DNA from 4 places in the Mesorhizobium sp. M0243 genome. Region 2 is predicted to be linked to each of the others. Evidence: predicted binding sites of a transcription regulator. Region 2 holds the regulator's gene; each other region holds the start of a gene.
The links. The regulator LexA, encoded in region 2, represses DNA repair genes until DNA is damaged. The targets are predictions, from matches to a motif close to TGTTCNNNNTGTGTTCNG.
Positions count from the first base shown of each region.

Region 1 (4,213 bases), on a different contig from region 2:
CACCCCGGCGCATGAGCTCGGTGCCGTTGTCATCAGGGAATTGCTGTCACGTGCCGGTGTCGAACCAGGCGAGGTCGACGAGGTCATCCTCGGCCAGGTGCTGACCGCCGCGCAAGGCCAGAACCCGGCCCGCCAGGCATCGATCAATGCTGGCTTGCCCAAGGAAACCACAGCCTGGGGCCTCAATCAGGTTTGCGGCTCGGGCCTGCGTGCCATTGCGCTCGGCATGCAGCAGATCGCCACCGGCGATGCCAAGGTCATCGTCGCCGGCGGCCAGGAATCGATGTCGCTTTCGACCCATGCCCAGCACCTGCGCGCCGGCGTCAAGATGGGCGACTTCAAGTTGATCGACACCATGATCAAGGACGGGCTGTGGGATGCCTTCAACGGTTATCACATGGGCAACACCGCCGAAAACGTGGCACGTCAGTTCCAGATCACCCGCGAAGACCAGGATCAGTTTGCGCTGGCTTCGCAGAACAAGGCCGAGGCCGCGCAAAAGGCCGGCAAGTTCAAGGACGAGATCGTCGCCGTCACACTCAAGGGCAAGAAGGGCGACACCATTGTCGACCAGGACGAATACATCCGCCATGGCGCCACGCTCGACGCCATGACCAAGCTGAAGCCGGCCTTTGACAAGGACGGCACGGTGACCGCCGCCAACGCCTCCGGCATCAATGACGGTGCCGCCGGCGCGCTGCTGATGAGCGAGGCGGAAGCGGTGAGGCGCGGCATCACCCCGCTGGCACGCATCGTGTCCTGGGCAACCGCCGGCGTCGATCCGCAGATCATGGGCACCGGCCCGATCCCAGCATCGCGCAAGGCCTTGGAAAAGGCCGGCTGGTCGGTCGGCGATCTCGACCTGGTCGAGGCCAACGAGGCCTTTGCCGCGCAGGCCTGCGCCGTCAACAAGGACATGGGCTGGGACCCCTCGATCGTCAACGTCAATGGCGGCGCCATCGCCATCGGCCACCCGATCGGTGCTTCCGGCGCCCGTGTCTTCAACACGCTGGTCTTCGAGATGCGCCGGCGCGGCGCCAAGAAGGGTCTCGCTACCCTGTGCATCGGCGGCGGCATGGGCGTCGCCATGTGTATCGAAGCACTCTGAAGAACTCACTAACCGGGCGGCGCGAGCCGCCCGTTCTGTATCCAGTGCCTGCCAAGCCCGACAACAGGGCGGTATCAAAAAAAGGGGAAATGCATGACCAAGGTAGCAATCGTCACAGGCGGATCGCGCGGCATCGGGGCGGCGATCTCGATCGCATTGAAGACCGTCGGCTATTCGGTTGCCGCGAACTACGCCGGCAATGACGCCGCAGCGGCGAAATTCAAGGCCGAGACCGGCATTCCGGTCTACAAATGGTCGGTCGCCGACTATGATTCCTGCGCGGCCGGCATCAAGCAGGTCGAGGCCGATCTCGGCCCGGTCTCGGTGCTGGTCAACAATGCCGGCATCACCCGCGACGCCATGTTCCACAAGATCACGCGCGAGCAGTGGAAAGAGGTCATCGACACCAACCTGTCCGGCGTCTTCAACATGACGCATCCGCTGTGGAGCGGCATGCGCGACCGCAAGTTCGGCCGCGTCATCACCATCTCGTCGATCAACGGCCAGAAAGGCCAGGCCGGCCAGGTCAACTATTCCGCCGCGAAGGCTGGCGACATCGGTTTCAGCAAAGCCCTCGCTCAAGAGGGAGCCCGCGCGGGCATCACCGTCAACGTCATCTGCCCTGGCTACATCGCCACCGAGATGGTCAAGGCGATCGACGAGAGGGTGCTCAACGACCGCATCATCCCGCAAATCCCCGTCGGTCGCCTCGGCGAACCGGAAGAGATCGCGCGCTGCGTAGTCTTCCTCGCATCCGAAGATGCCGGCTTCATCACCGGCTCGACCATCACGGCCAACGGTGGCCAATACTTCGCCTGACGACGTGGCGATGTAGGAGATCGACGGGCCGGCACACCGGCCCGTTTCCGGCACGGTCCCTTTGACGTGCTCGCGACCGTAGCTGACCCAATTCGGCACGCGAAGGTTAACAGCCGGCAGCAGCCCTGTGCAAAAGCTCCCTGGCAACCTGTGGATTCTCGGTGGATAAACTGTTCACAACACAAGATATTGAGGTGAACAAATCGGGAAAATTACGCCATCGCCGATTCGTCGCCGATTCGTTCCGGCTATGAGCTGAACGTTAACGACGACAGCCGGAATCGCCTGCCCAACTGCTTAACGCAGGTTAAGAAAGATCAACAATTTCATAATGTTGGTCGAGGCGCGCCAAGCCACCGTGATTGTTTCCAGGCAAAGGTTAACGGCAACGCCCTCTTAGCATCAAACGGGCCAGTTCAGCGATTCAGCATGTGGTGCGACTCGCGGTCGCGAAATCCACATGTAGCCGTGAACAAAAGCTGAATCTGCAGGAGTCACTGATTCGTCGCCGATTCGTTCCAGACTCGTTCTATCCGTTAATCCGCAGCCGATTGAAAGCTTGACAAAACCACCTTCTCGCCGCCGACGGAACATTCCGCTTTCGCTTCGCGCCCGAAATCCCTATGTGTCGCCTGTCATACGCGCCATTTGAGGCACGCTCCCGACAACCAGAGGCCAAGAAGCCTTATTTCCAGGTCCCAGAAGCCTTATTCTAGGTTGATGAACATCCAGCCCAAACACACCGAGCCGCTGATCCTGTCGGGCCGCGACGTGACCGCCGTGCTCGGGCCGACCAACACCGGCAAGACCCATCTCGCAATCGAGCGCATGGTGGCGCATGAGAGTGGTATCATCGGCCTGCCGCTCAGGCTGCTGGCGCGCGAGGTCTACGCCCGTGTCTGCGAAAAGGTCGGCGCCCACAAAGTGGCGCTGATCACCGGCGAGGAAAAGATCCAGCCGCCGGGCGCCAGATATTCGGTCTGCACTGTCGAGGCCATGCCGCGCGAGACCGACGCCGCCTTCGTCGCCATCGACGAAGTGCAGCTCGCCGGCGACCTCGAGCGTGGCCACATCTTCACCGACCGCATCCTGCATCTGCGCGGCCGCCAGGAAACGCTGCTGCTCGGTGCAGCCACCATGCATGGCATTCTGCAGCGCCTGCTGAGGGGTGTCTCGGTGGTGACGCGGCCGAGGCTGTCGCATCTTGCCTATGCCGGCTCCAAGAAGCTGACCCGCCTGCCGCGGCGCACGGCGATCGTCGCCTTCTCGGCCGACGAGGTCTACGCCATCGCCGAGCTGATCCGCCGCCAGCAGGGCGGTGCCGCCGTTGTGCTCGGCGCGCTCTCGCCGCGCACCCGCAACGCCCAGGTGGCGCTGTTCCAGTCCGGCGATGTCGATTATCTCATCGCCACCGATGCCATCGGCATGGGTCTCAACCTCGATCTCGACCACGTCGCCTTCGCCCAGAACCGCAAGTTCGACGGCTTCCAGTATCGCAACCTGACCGCGGCCGAGCTCGGCCAGATCGCCGGCCGCGCCGGCCGGCATCTGCGTGACGGTACGTTCGGTGTCACCGGCCAGGTCGACCCGCTGGACGAAGAGCTGATCAAGAAGATCGAAGGCCACGATTTCGATCCGGTGAAGGTGCTGCAGTGGCGCACCGCGCATTTCGACTTTGCCAGCCTCGACGCGCTGAAGCGCTCGATCGAGACCAACGCCCCCGTCGAGGGACTGACGCGGGCATTGCCTGCCGTCGATGCACAGGCGCTCGAGCATCTATCGCGCGACGAGGACATTCGCGCACTCACCACCAATGCCAAGCGCGTGGCGCTGCTGTGGGAAGCCTGCGCGCTGCCCGACTACCGCAGGATCGCGCCGGCGCAGCATGCCGACCTCATCGCTTCCATTTACACGGACCTCGCACGCTACGGCCATGTCGACGAGAATTACATGGCCGAGCAGGTGCGCCGCGCCGATACCACCGAGGGCGATATCGACACGCTGTCGCATCGCATTGCCCAGATCCGCACCTGGACATTCGTGTCGAACCGGCCCGGCTGGCTGGCCGATCAGGCACACTGGCAGGAAAAGACGCGCGAAATCGAAGACAGATTGTCGGATGCGCTGCATGAGCGGTTGACGAAACGCTTCGTAGACCGCAGGACTTCCGTCCTCATGCGGCGCCTTAGAGAAAATACCATGCCCGAAGCCGAAATTAGTCCTACCGGAACCGTCCTTGTCGAAGGCCACCATGTCGGCGAGTTGCAAGGGTTCCGCTTCACCGCC
Region 1 is NZ_JAMYSF010000036.1:29,646-33,858, reverse strand. Features, by position in the region: gene NKJ11_RS30250 (acetyl-CoA C-acetyltransferase) at 1-1,108, shown strand, start outside; gene phbB (acetoacetyl-CoA reductase) at 1,202-1,927, shown strand; gene NKJ11_RS30240 (helicase-related protein) at 2,648-4,213, shown strand, end outside.
Region 1: NKJ11_RS30240 (helicase-related protein) is a predicted target of LexA. The motif match lies at 2,442-2,459, and genes of this name have one in related genera.

Region 2 (4,213 bases):
GCCCGGTCAAGAAGTATGCCGCTGCCGCCGCGCTGTTCTCGATCGCGGCCTATCTCATCATCTCTGGAGTCGTCGTTGCCGCCGAGCGCAGCTTCATCATGCTGGCGGTGATGCTGATTGCCGTGCTGTTCGATCGAGCAGCACTCACCATGCGCAATCTGGCGATCTCGGCGATCGCCGTCATCGTGGTGTCGCCGCATGAGGTGGTCGGCCCGAGTTTTCAGATGTCGTTCGCCGCGACCGCGGCTCTGGTCGGCGCCTATGCCGGCTGGGCCGATCACCGCGCGGGAAAAGCTAGACCGCCGCCACCAAAGCGATCCATGCCAGGTTTCCTGACGCGAAAATTCCTGCTGGCGGCAACCGGCCTTGCCATGACCTCGATCATCGCCGGAAGCGCCACGACGCTGTTTGCCATCTGGCATTTTCAGCGTGTCTCGCCGCTTAGCCTGTTTGCCAACCTCGCGGTTATGCCGATCGTCACCGTCGTCATGTTCCTGGCCGTCGCCAGCGCGCTGCTGATGCCTTTCGGATTGGATTGGCCGGCTCTCTACCTGATGGGTAAGGGCCTGACGATGATGATCGCCATATCCGGCTGGATCTCCGAGCGTTCGCCTGTCGACGGGGTCGGGCTGATTTCGCAACAGTCGGTCCTGTTGGTGGCAATTGCTTTGGTCATCGCGACGATGGCGACAACTTGGCTGCGGCTCGCTGCCCTGCCATTCGCGCTGGCAGGCTTGCTGACCGTCTCGGATACGCGCACGCCGGATGTGCTGATCTCGGAAGACGCCCGGCTGGTGGCGTTGCCGATCGGTGGCGGCGAGCTTGCCGTCAGCCGGGAACGGCCGAACGAATTCACCGTCGACAACTGGAAACGCGCCCTGACATCAGAAACCATCGTCGTGCCAGAGGTGTTCGACAACAGCTATGGGCAATTCGATGTCGCGGATGCCGTTGATCTGCCGCTGGGATCGCCGTTCTATTGCTCCTCAGGCGTTTGCGTGGCCAGGCACATGTCCGGTGCGATCATTGCCTATGTCGAGGACCGCAAGGACACCTGGAAAGCCTGCGGCTTCGCCGAGCTGATCGTCATCAATGACGCCACCGCGTATGACGCCTGTCACAATCCGCTGGTTCTCGTCATCACCAAGCGGCAACTGGCTCGCAAAGGCAGTGCCGCGGTCTTCTTCGATCGCCAATCGGCGACCACGCCGGCGACGATCAGCTTCGCGGTGGACAGCCCATATCGGCCCTGGCACACGCAACGCAAATACTCTCGTGAGGCAAGGGGGCTGGCACCCTTCAAGAAACCGGAGAAGCCAGCGGCCAACCCGCAGCCGGCTCAGTAGCGGCGGATCAGGCCGACGAGCTTGCCTTGCACCTTGACCCTGTCCGGGCCGAAAATCCGTGTCTCGTAGGCTGGATTGGCGGCTTCGAGGGCAATCGAGGCGCCCTTGCGGCGGAACCGCTTCAGCGTCGCTTCCTCTTCGTCGACCAGCGCCACGATGATCTCGCCTGGCTGGGCGGTATCGGCGTTGCGGATGATGACGGTGTCGCCGTCGAAGATACCGGCCTCGATCATCGAGTCGCCCTTGACCTCCAGCGCATAGTGGGCGCCGCCCATGATCATGTCCGGCGGCACCGAGATCGAATGCGTCTGATGCTGGATGGCATCGATCGGCACACCGGCGGCGATACGGCCCATGACCGGGATCGACACGGCGGAGACCGCATCGTCATCATTGCCGGGCGAGGGCATCCGCGAAGGCGCCGGCTTGATCTGCCGGCCAAGGGCACCACCCTGACCGAGACTGCCCTGGATGACGCTTGGCGAAAACTTCTTTGCCGCGTTGAGGCCAGGCGCGATCGAGTCCGGCAATCGCAGCACTTCCAGCGCGCGTGCCCGGTTGGGCAACCGGCGAATAAAGCCGCGCTCCTCAAGTGCGGTGATCAGCCGATGAATCCCGGATTTGGAGGCAAGGTCAAGCGCCTCCTTCATCTCGTCGAAGGATGGCGGAATGCCGCTCTCCTTCAGGCGTTCATGGATGAACATCAGCAGTTCATGTTGCTTGCGCGTCAGCATGGCGGCCCCCAGGTTACCTGAAACCAGAATCGAAAAACAAACCCAGAACAAACCCTATCTGTTCCAGTTGTGTTCTGCAACCGTTTAAAGTTTAATGAATTTGTTAAGGCTGCTGAAATTATTTGGCGCTTGCCAGCGGGTCGCGATCAACAAGCGCCAGGCACAGCGATGCGCCTGCTCACATTGAAATTATTATGGTTAATGACCTGTGGCTCATCCTCGACCCAAGGCTTGGCATTATCAGTCTATCGACCTCCACAAAGGACGATATCAATCTTCGGGACGTTCGTTTGCCGTGAACGAAACGGAGCCAAAACGCCAACGTCTGTTGGCATTTGTGGCTGGAAATTCAGCCTCCGTCATCTGCCAGGCAGTGAGGGCGGCGGCGGTGGATCGCGGGGATCGTTGCGTCAGGTAACGGCTTCCTTGACCGCGAAACGGCGGTCCTTCCATGCGCCCGTGCGCAGAATATCCTCCAGCACCTCAACCGCCAGCCACACATTCTTGTAGCCGACATAGAGCGGCGTGAAGCCGAAACGGATGGTCGATGGCGCACGAAAATCACCGATGACGCCGCGCTCGATCAGCGCCCGCATGATTTGATAGCCGTGATCGTGAAGGAACGACACCTGGCTGCCGCGCCTGGTCGCGTCGCGGGTGGTCTCCAGCGTGAGACCGTAGGCGCCGCACCTGGCTTCGACGAGCTGGATGAACAGTTCTGTCAACGCGACACTCTTCTTTCGCAATGCCGCCATGTCGACGTCATTCCAGATGGCAAGCGCGCCTTTGAGCGCCCGCATCGACAGGATCGGCTGAGTGCCGCACAAAAAGCGGCGGATGCCGGTGCCGGCAACATAACCCCGTTCGAAGGCAAAGGGCCGCGCATGGCCCCACCAGCCGCTGAGCGGCTGGCTGATATCGCCGTGGTGGCGCTGCGCGGCATAGATGAAGGCCGGTGCGCCCGGACCGCCGTTGAGGTACTTGTAGGTGCAGCCGATGGCGAAATCGGCATTTGCGTGATCGAGCTCGACGGGCAGGGCGCCGGCGGTGTGGCAAAGATCCCAGACGATCAGCGCTCCGGCCGCATGAGCTTTGCGCGTCAGCGCCGCCATGTCGCGCAGTTCACCCGATTTGTAATTGACGTGATTGACCAGCACCACCGCGACGTTTTCGTCGATCAGCTCTTCGATGGTCGGCGCGTCGACACCCGCGAGGCGCAGCAGGACGCCATCCCGGGTCGAGGCCACGCCTTCGGCGATGTACAGGTCGGTGGGAAAACTGTCACCTTCGGCGACGATGGCCGACCGGCCGGGCCGCATCTCCATCGCCGCGTGCAGCACCTTGTAGATGTTGGTCGATGTCGTGTCGCAGACAACGGTCTGGCCGGCCGCGGCTCCTATCAGGCGTCCGAGCTGGTCGCCGAGTTCGATTGGCATCTCGAACCATCCGGCCGTGTTCCAAGCTCGGATGAGATCCTGGGCCCATTCTTGGGTCGCCGCCTGCTGCAGCTCGCTGAAAACGGCATGAGACGCTGCCCCCAGTGAATTGCCGTCGAGATAGATCATCCCCTCCGGCAGAATGAAACGGTCGCGCATGGCCCGCAGCGGATCCGTGGCATCCATCGCTTCGACTGCGGCGAGATCAGGAATTCCACTCATGGTCGGTCAGTCCCCGGTTGTTCGCGAAGGGTTTTCCGCCACAGCGCGTCCCCTCGGTGTGCCTGTTTTCATTTCGACGTCAGAGCCGGGTGCGGACCGTCCACAGCTCCGGGAACAGCACGACCTCGAGCATTTTCTTCAGATACGAAGCACCCGACGTGCCGCCGGTGCCGCGTTTCAGGCCGATGATGCGCTCCACCGTGGTGACGTGGTTGAAGCGCCAGCGGCGGAAGTAGTCCTCGAAGTCGACCAGCTTCTCGGCCAGTTCGTAGAACATCCAGTAGCGCTGCGGATCGCGGTAGATGGTCTGCCAGGCGACCAGCACCTCTTCATTCTCGGTTCGCGTCTCACGCCAGTCCGTGCGCCTGGCATCGGCACCGATGTCGAATCCGTTGCGCGCCAAAAGCAGCAGAGCCTCGTCATAGAGCGACGGCTCGGCCAGGATCGCTTCCAGCTTCCCGCTCAGGTCGGGCCG
Region 2 is NZ_JAMYSF010000015.1:118,506-122,718, reverse strand. Features, by position in the region: gene NKJ11_RS20205 (ComEC/Rec2 family competence protein) at 1-1,346, shown strand, start outside; gene lexA (transcriptional repressor LexA) at 1,340-2,080, opposite strand; gene kynU (kynureninase) at 2,491-3,738, opposite strand; gene kynA (tryptophan 2,3-dioxygenase) at 3,818-4,213, opposite strand, start outside.

Region 3 (4,213 bases), on a different contig from region 2:
CGGCGTTGAAGGCGCGTCCGTGACTGGTGCGGCGGATGCTATTTGCTTCCGGCCACAGACAAGGCGTCAGGAAGCCGTATGGTCCAGGAGCCGGATGGTGGGATCGCGACGGTGTTCGGAGTTGACCCGATCGACGCCTTCCACCGTAATCGCGATCGTCCCGTTTTCCACTCTTGCTATCCAGCCCTTCGCTTTCAAATACCAGAGATGAAATTCGAGATGCTCTCGCGGACAGCCTGACAAGCGTTCGAGCTCCACATCTCCGATCCCGGGATTGCTGACGTCGTGCCGGCGCTTCGCGTAAAGCAGCGACAGCAGCCTGGCCTGGATCACGACATCCCGCTCGACGCCCTTGGTGCTGCTGGCTTCCTCGGTCAGCTCGCGGCGAAGGCCGGCATGGTCCTTGTACGCGATGTCGTATTGAGCGCGTTTGACCGGATCCTTGAGCGTGTTGTGGGCTTCCACGATTTCACTGAAGCGGGCTTCATCGCCGGTTTCGCGATTGTCGGGATGATAGCGCATCGCAAAATAGCGAAATATGCGCTCCAGCGTTTCCGAATTGGCGTTCGGGCTAACTTCCAAAACTTCGTAGTAGTCAATGAACATAGCGGGCTCCCCGACCGCAACCATATTCGCATTGTCTAAATAAGGAATGTCCAATGCAGAGACCAAGACTTTGGTCCGGCGTCGATGACATCCACGCTTCTGGAAGAGGAAGAAAATGGCCGGCGCCCGCTCGGTGAGGCCGTTGGGTGGTGAGGACGCCGGCCAAGCGGACAATCAGGTCCGCCGCACCGTGGAGATGATCGATTCGCGGAGGCCGGGTTATGGCGTGATCGCGGAATGCAATGTGGCGAGGCCGGCTTGTCGGCGGACCTACGCCGCCTGCGCCATCCGCTCCGAGCTCATGCGGTAGGAGATCGCTTCGGCCAGATGGATTCGGCCGACGGTTTCGCTGGCGTCGAGATCGGCAAGCGTCCGTGCCACCTTCAGCACACGGTGATAGGCCCGCGCCGAAAAGGCGAGCTTTTCGCTGGCGTCCTTGAGCAGCGACAGGCCGGCGGCGTCCGGCATGGCGATCTCCTCGATGACCGAGGGCGCGCAATGCGCGTTGGTGGTGGCGCGGGTGGCGCCGAGCCGCTCGAAACGTTCGCGCTGGATGGTGCGGGCGCGTGCCACACGCAGCGCCACATCGGCACTTTTCTCCGCCCGATCGGGCCGGATCAAGTCGCTGGCCGACACTGCGGGCACTTCGATCCTGAGATCGATGCGGTCGAGCAGCGGACCCGAAATGCGCGCCTGATAGTCGGTGCGGCAACGCTCGCCGCGCAGGCAGCGATAGCCCGGCTCGCCGGCCATGCCGCAACGGCACGGGTTCATCGCCGCCACCAGCTGGATACGCGCCGGATAGGTGACGCGATGGTTGGCCCGCGCGATCATGCAGTCGCCGGTCTCCAGCGGCTGGCGCAGCGCATCGAGCGTCTGCGGCGTGAACTCGGGAAACTCGTCGAGGAACAGCACGCCGTGGTGGGCAAGCGACACCTCACCCGGCCGTGCGCGGATGCCGCCGCCGACCATCGCCGCCATCGAGGCCGAATGATGCGGGGCGCGGAACGGCCGCCGGTCGGTCAGCTTGCCTTCGCCGAGCTCTCCCGCCACCGAGGCGATCATCGAGACTTCGAGCAATTCCTTCGGCGCCAGCGGCGGCAGGATCGACGGCAGCCGCTGCGCCAGCATCGATTTGCCGGATCCAGGCGGTCCGATCATAAGCAGATTATGACCGCCGGCCGCCGCCACCTCCAGCGCCCGCTTGGCGGTCTCCTGGCCCTTGATGTCGGCGAGGTCAGGCAGATCCAGCGCCGCGGCGTGCATACCGGCCTCGGGGCGCGACAGCACCTGCGTGCCACGAAAATGATTGGCGATGGCAATCAGGCTGCGCGGTGCCAGAATGTCGATATCCTTTCCAGCCCAGGCCGCTTCCGGCCCGCATGCGAACGGGCAGATCAGGCCCTTGCCCTCGGCATTGGCGGCGATCGCCGCCGGCAAGGAGCCGGCGACCGCGGCAATCGTGCCGTCGAGTGACAATTCTCCAAGCACGACATAGCCGGCCAGCATGTCGCCCGGAATGGCGCCCAGCGCGGCCATTAGGCCGAGTGCGATCGGCAGGTCGTAGTGGCTGCCTTCCTTCGGCAGGTCGGCCGGCGCCAGATTGACAGTCACCTTCTTCGACGGCATCGACAGGCCGGAAGCATGCAGTGCGGCCTGCACCCGCTCGCGGCTTTCGGCCACCGCCTTGTCGCCCAGGCCGACGATGTGCATGTTGACCTTGCCGGGCGCGATCATCACCTGCACGTCGACCGGCACGGCCTCGATGCCTTGGAAAGCGACCGTGCGAACCCGCGCCACCATTTTTTGTACCCCCGGACAGTAGTTCGCCCATGCCCTGGCGATCAGGGTGTGAGCGAAGTCAAAGAAGACAACCACAGATTTCGGAGTTAAGCAAGAACATTACGAGAACATATAGCTTCACCACGGTGAGGAATTCTGCCGGCAAGGAGCGTCCATAAGCTAGGCTTTGATCGGAAGCTTGAGCGCCCGCTCCGTCAAAGGCTCGCTGGCATCAAAGATGACATACCCGAGCATAGATGGCTAGAATTTGTCGAACAGGCGCTCCACCTTGCGGGCGAACATTTCCCTCTGGTCATCAGAGATGTTTTCGACGGAATATCTCGTCAGGTAGAGGTGCCTCACGTTGCGGCCGCACATAGTCTTGAGACCGCGCAGCAGCACCTTCCTTCCCGGGTTTTGCATGTACAGTTCAGTATACCACCACGGCGACCCGCATGTGGTAACAACGCCCATCCGCCGGATGTTCAATAGCGCCGGCTTGATCACGCCACCGTCTGCCGGCAACTCGTAAGCCACCCCCGGTCGCCAAACTCGATCAAAATAACCCTTCAAGATTGCGGGCATGCCTGACCACCATGTCGGAAAGCAGAAAACGCATGCCTCCGCCCATCTCAACGCGTCGATGTAAACCTGCAAGTCGCTGGGTGCCTGGGCAGGGTCAAAGTGGCCATGTCTTTCTTCGGCATGCATCACGGGATCGAACTTCATCTGATGGAGATCGAAATCAACGACCTCGTCACCCCTGGCTTTGAGGGTCTGAACGACCCGTTTGTGGAGCGCCGCCTGGTAACTGTCGGCTAGTGGATGCGCGTAGACGACATTGATTTTCATGGCGCGGGCCTTCAGGCTTCGAATTACACGCACATATTAGCCGTCGCGCAACCAAGTGGAAACAGCAAGGTCAGTGGCGGGGAGGGAAGCCCATCGCCGGTGTCGATCCGCAGCGGGCTTATACAATCGCCTGATCAAATGAGGAACATTACAAGAATATGCAGCCGCGCCGGTCGCGGCTGGGTTGTGGCCGGTTGCAGAAACCGGAACATGGTTAAGACAAAGTGAAAACGGTTACGTCCGCCGCTTGTCCTCGACCGCGTCCCAGAACAGGCTGGCGATGTCGGCGCCGCCGAAGCGCTTGACCTCGCGCACGCCGGTCGGCGAGGTCACGTTGATCTCGGTCATGTAGTCGCCGATGACGTCGATACCGACCAGGATGAAGCCGCGCTCTTTCAGCGAGGGCCCGATGCGGGCGCAGATCTCGCGTTCGCGCTCCGTCAGTTCGGTCTTTTCGGCGCGGCCGCCGACATGCATGTTGGAGCGGGAATCGTGTTCGGCCGGCACCCGGTTGATGGCGCCGACCGGCTCGCCGTCGATCAGGATGATGCGCTTGTCGCCCTTGCGCACGTCCTTGAGATAGCGCTGCACGATATAGGGTTCGCGGAACATCTGGCCGAACATTTCCAGCAGCGAGGCAAGGTTGCGGTCGGCCTCCAGCATGTGGAAGATACCGGCGCCGCCATTGCCGTACAGCGGCTTGATGATGATGTCGCCGAACTCCTTGCGGAAGGCGGCAACTTCGAGTGGATCCTTGGTGATCAGCGTGTCCGGCATCAGGTCGGCAAATTCGGTGACGAAGATCTTTTCGGGGCTGTTGCGCACCCATGCCGGGTCGTTGACCACGAGCGTCTTCGGATGGATGCGTTCGAGAATGTGCGTGGTGGTGATGTAGTTCATGTCGAAGGGCGGATCCTGGCGCAGCAGGACGACATCCATTTCCGACAGATCGGTGCGCACCTTCTCGCCCAGC
Region 3 is NZ_JAMYSF010000007.1:266,883-271,095, reverse strand. Features, by position in the region: gene NKJ11_RS12440 (DnaJ domain-containing protein) at 67-606, opposite strand; gene NKJ11_RS12435 (YifB family Mg chelatase-like AAA ATPase) at 877-2,409, opposite strand; gene NKJ11_RS12430 (NAD(P)H-dependent oxidoreductase) at 2,650-3,240, opposite strand; gene gshB (glutathione synthase) at 3,475-4,213, opposite strand, start outside.
Region 3: NKJ11_RS12435 (YifB family Mg chelatase-like AAA ATPase) is a predicted target of LexA. The motif match lies at 2,502-2,519, and genes of this name have one in related genera.

Region 4 (4,213 bases), on a different contig from region 2:
GACCCGGTAGGACGCGACAGTCTCCTTGTCGGGACCATGCCCGATCGCGGACGAGGCCGCGTCGATCAGGTGACGGAACAGATCGGTCTCGAAGACGCTTTCCACCCCTTGCAGGATGGACGCCATGCGCTCCAGGCCCATGCCGGTGTCGATCGAGGGGCGCGGCAGGTCGATGCGCTCTTCTTTCGTCACCTGTTCATACTGCATGAACACCAGGTTCCAGAATTCCAGGAAACGGTCGCCATCCTCCTCCGGGCTGCCGGGAGGGCCGCCCCAGATGTGCTCGCCGCGGTCGATGAAGATCTCCGAACACGGACCGCACGGGCCGGTATCGCCCATCGCCCAGAAATTGTCCGATGTCGCGATGCGAATGATGCGGTCGTCGGAAAACCCGGCGATCTTCTTCCAGAAACCGGCCGCCTCGTCGTCCGTATGATAGACGGTGACCAGCAGCTTGTCCTTGTTCAGCCCGAACTCCCTGGTGATCAGGTTCCAGGCGAGCTCGATGGCTCGCTCCTTGAAATAGTCGCCAAAGGAAAAATTGCCGAGCATCTCGAAGAAGGTCAGATGGCGCGCAGTGTAGCCGACATTGTCGAGATCGTTGTGCTTGCCGCCGGCGCGCACGCTCTTCTGGGCGGTCGACGCGCGCGAATAGGGCCGCTTCTCCAAACCGGTGAAGACATTCTTGAACTGCACCATGCCGGCGTTGGTGAACATCAGTGTCGGATCGTTGCGCGGCACCAGCGGGCTCGACGCGACGATCTCGTGACCCTCCTTGCGGAAGTAGTCGAGAAATGTCGACCGGATCTCGTTCACGCCACTCATGAATGCTGCCTTTTCGGAAGAGCCGCCGGCAAACCGGCGGAAATGGGCTCTGCGATTTTAGAAGATTAGGACTTGGCCTTTTAGCCGCCGCGCCTCACCCTGTCCAGAAACACGGAGTTGGTCCAATCCACGGCCTTTGCCGGCCATTCGAACCGGCCTGTTTTCGCTGCCGAAACGCAAAACCGCCGGCACTGGGCCGGCGGTTTCGAAACGCAATAACGCGGAACTCAATTACATAAGCCTGAGATAATAGAACGCGATTATGGCCGAACTCCGGCCGGCATCGCGCACGAAGCTGTTACATGGCGCCGGATTCTTCCTCGAAACCGTCGTCTTCGCCGCGCTCAGGGCCGCCATTCTCGAGGAATTTCTCGGCGATCAGCCCGGCATTCTGCCTGATCGACAACTCGATCTCGCGTGCCGTGTCGGGATTGTCACGCAGGAACAGCTTGGCATTTTCGCGGCCCTGGCCGAGACGCTGCGAATTATAAGAAAACCAGGCGCCAGACTTCTCTACAATACCGGCCTTGACCCCGAGATCGACCAGTTCGCCGGTTTTGGACACGCCCTCACCAAACATGATGTCGAATTCGACCACCTTGAAGGGCGGCGCCAACTTGTTCTTGACCACCTTGACGCGGGTCTGGTTGCCGACAACCTCGTCGCGGTCCTTGATCGAGCCGATGCGGCGGATGTCAAGACGCACCGAAGCGTAGAATTTCAGCGCGTTGCCGCCCGTCGTGGTCTCGGGCGAACCAAACATGACGCCGATCTTCATGCGGATCTGGTTGATGAAGATGACCATGGTGTTGGAGCGCGAGATCGAAGCGGTCAGCTTGCGCAGCGCCTGGCTCATCAAGCGGGCCTGCAGGCCGGGCAGCGAATCGCCCATCTCACCTTCAATTTCGGCGCGTGGCGTCAGCGCCGCGACCGAATCGACCACCAGCACGTCGATGGCGCCGGAGCGCACCAGCGTGTCGCAGATTTCCAGCGCCTGCTCACCGGTGTCCGGCTGCGAGATCAGAAGGTTTTCGAGATCGACGCCAAGCTTGCGGGCATAGACCGGATCGAGCGCATGCTCGGCATCGACGAAGGCGCAGATGCCGCCCTTCTTCTGGGCTTCGGCCACGGTGTGCAGCGCCAGCGTCGTCTTGCCCGAGCTTTCCGGCCCGTAGATCTCGATGATGCGACCGCGCGGCAAGCCACCAACACCAAGCGCGATGTCTAGGCCAAGCGAGCCGGTCGGCACCGTTTCAATCTCGACGACCTGATCGTTGGCGCCGAGCCGCATGATCGAGCCCTTGCCGAAAGCCCGCTCGATCTGCGACAGCGCCGCATCCAGAGCCTTTGATTTGTCCACTGCCTTGTCCTCTACAAGCCGCAAAGAATTCTGAGCCATGATACATCACCCCTTGGTCGTCAATGAAGGCCGGACAATCCGTAATCCCTGCCTATTTGTACCTTTTTTGTTCTCATTTGGCAAGAGGGGTCAAATATCTGAAAAACAAAGAATATCCGGATTTGTTCTTTTTTTGTCCAAGGATTCGATCAGGGATGCACCACACATTGGGCCAGACGGCTCGGTTGTTTCGATCTGCCGAATCGCCGCCTTGCATGCGAAGCTCCGTTGCACAGCCTAGCGCTTGTGCGGCTGGAATAACAAAGGTCATATCGCCGGCATGCTGAAATCCGCGAAAATACTGGCCGTAGGCGGCGCCCATATCGACCGGCGCGGCCAGGTGTCCGGCGCTTACGTGCCGGCTGCCTCCAATCCCGGCACGATGCGCGAGGATGTCGGCGGCGGGGTCTTCAACGCTTTGCGCAGTGCGGTGCGGCGCGGCGTCTCCGCGTCGCTCATATCGGTTCGCGGCGGCGATGCCGCTGCCGACACCGTTTCGCGAGCCATTGCCGAGGCAGGCATTACCGACCTGTCGGCGGTCTTCCTCGACCGCACGACACCGAGCTACACGGCGCTGATCGACAGCGAAGGCGAGCTGATCGTCGGCTTTGCCGACATGGCGCTCTATGATTTGGCGTTTCCCAAGCAGATCAGGCGCTCCAAGGTGCGGGAGGTGATCGCTGCCGCCGATGCGATCCTGTGCGACGCCAACCTGCCCTCTTCGGCGCTGGAACGGCTGGTCGCGCTCGCCACGGGCAAGCCGGTTTTCGCCATTGCAATTTCGCCTGCCAAGGTAACGCGGCTGATACCGGTGCTGAAGGAGCTCTCGCTCGTCTTCATGAACCGGCGCGAGGCCATGGTGCTGGCCGGCGTCGCCGCGACTGCCACGGAGCGCGAGGTCGTCGACGGGTTGCGATGCAGCGGCCTCGTCAGCGGCGTGGTGACGGCGGGCAGCGAGCCCATGCTGGGCTTCGATGAAGCCGGCGCCTTCTCGATCCTGCCGCCGCCGCCAAGAAAGGTCGCTGACGTCACCGGGGCCGGCGATGCCCTGGCGGGCGCAACGGTCGCTGCTTTGCTGCGCGGACTGCCCCTGCGGTCAGCACTGCGCGAAGGCATTGCCGGGGCGACGCTTGCCATCGAAAGCGCCAACGCCGTTCCGGAGTTCACCGCGGCTGATTTCACTGAGGCATTGGCTCTTGTGCCGGATGCCAGGGAAGTGGCATGAGACCGGCAAATTCATAGTGCCACGATGTTGCCTGATGTCCCGACGGACGCGCTGCATTCCGGATTGGAGACCCTGATGACCCCTGAGACCGCCCGCCCCTTCATCGACATCCACGCGCCGGTGGCGCAGGCCCTGGCTGCCGGGCGGCCGGTGGTGGCGCTGGAAAGCACCATCATCACCCATGGCATGCCCTACCCCGACAATGGCGCCATGGCGGCCGATGTCGAAAAGATCATCACCGACGGCGGCGCCGTGCCGGCGACCATCGCCGTGGTTGGCGGCCGCATAAAGATCGGGCTTTCGGACGGCGAGCGCGAATCGCTGGCGATGACGGGCGACGCCATGAAACTGTCGCGCGCCGATCTCGGTTTTGCCGTGGCGCAAGGGCGCACCGGTGGCACCACGGTCGCCGCCACGATGATCGCGGCGCATATGGTCGGCATAAAAGTGTTCGCCACCGGCGGCATCGGCGGCGTGCACAAGGGCGCCGAAAAGAGTTTTGACATTTCCGCCGATCTCGACGAGCTGGCGCGCACCCCGGTCATCGTCGTCTCGGCCGGCGCCAAGGCCATCCTCGACATCGAAAAGACGCTGGAGGTGCTGGAGACGCGCGGCGTGCCGGTGATCGGCCTTGGCTGCGAGACGATGCCCGCCTTCTGGTCGCGGCAGTCGCCGTTCCGCGCGCCGCTGACCTTGCACGAGCCGGAAGCGATCGCGCATTTCTACCAGACGAGGGCAGCGCTGGGGCTCGCCGGCGGCATGCT
Region 4 is NZ_JAMYSF010000039.1:32,490-36,702, reverse strand. Features, by position in the region: gene alaS (alanine--tRNA ligase) at 1-825, opposite strand, end outside; gene recA (recombinase RecA) at 1,124-2,224, opposite strand; gene NKJ11_RS31035 (carbohydrate kinase family protein) at 2,505-3,449, shown strand; gene NKJ11_RS31030 (pseudouridine-5'-phosphate glycosidase) at 3,525-4,213, shown strand, end outside.
Region 4: recA (recombinase RecA) is a predicted target of LexA. The motif match lies at 2,282-2,299, and genes of this name have one in related genera.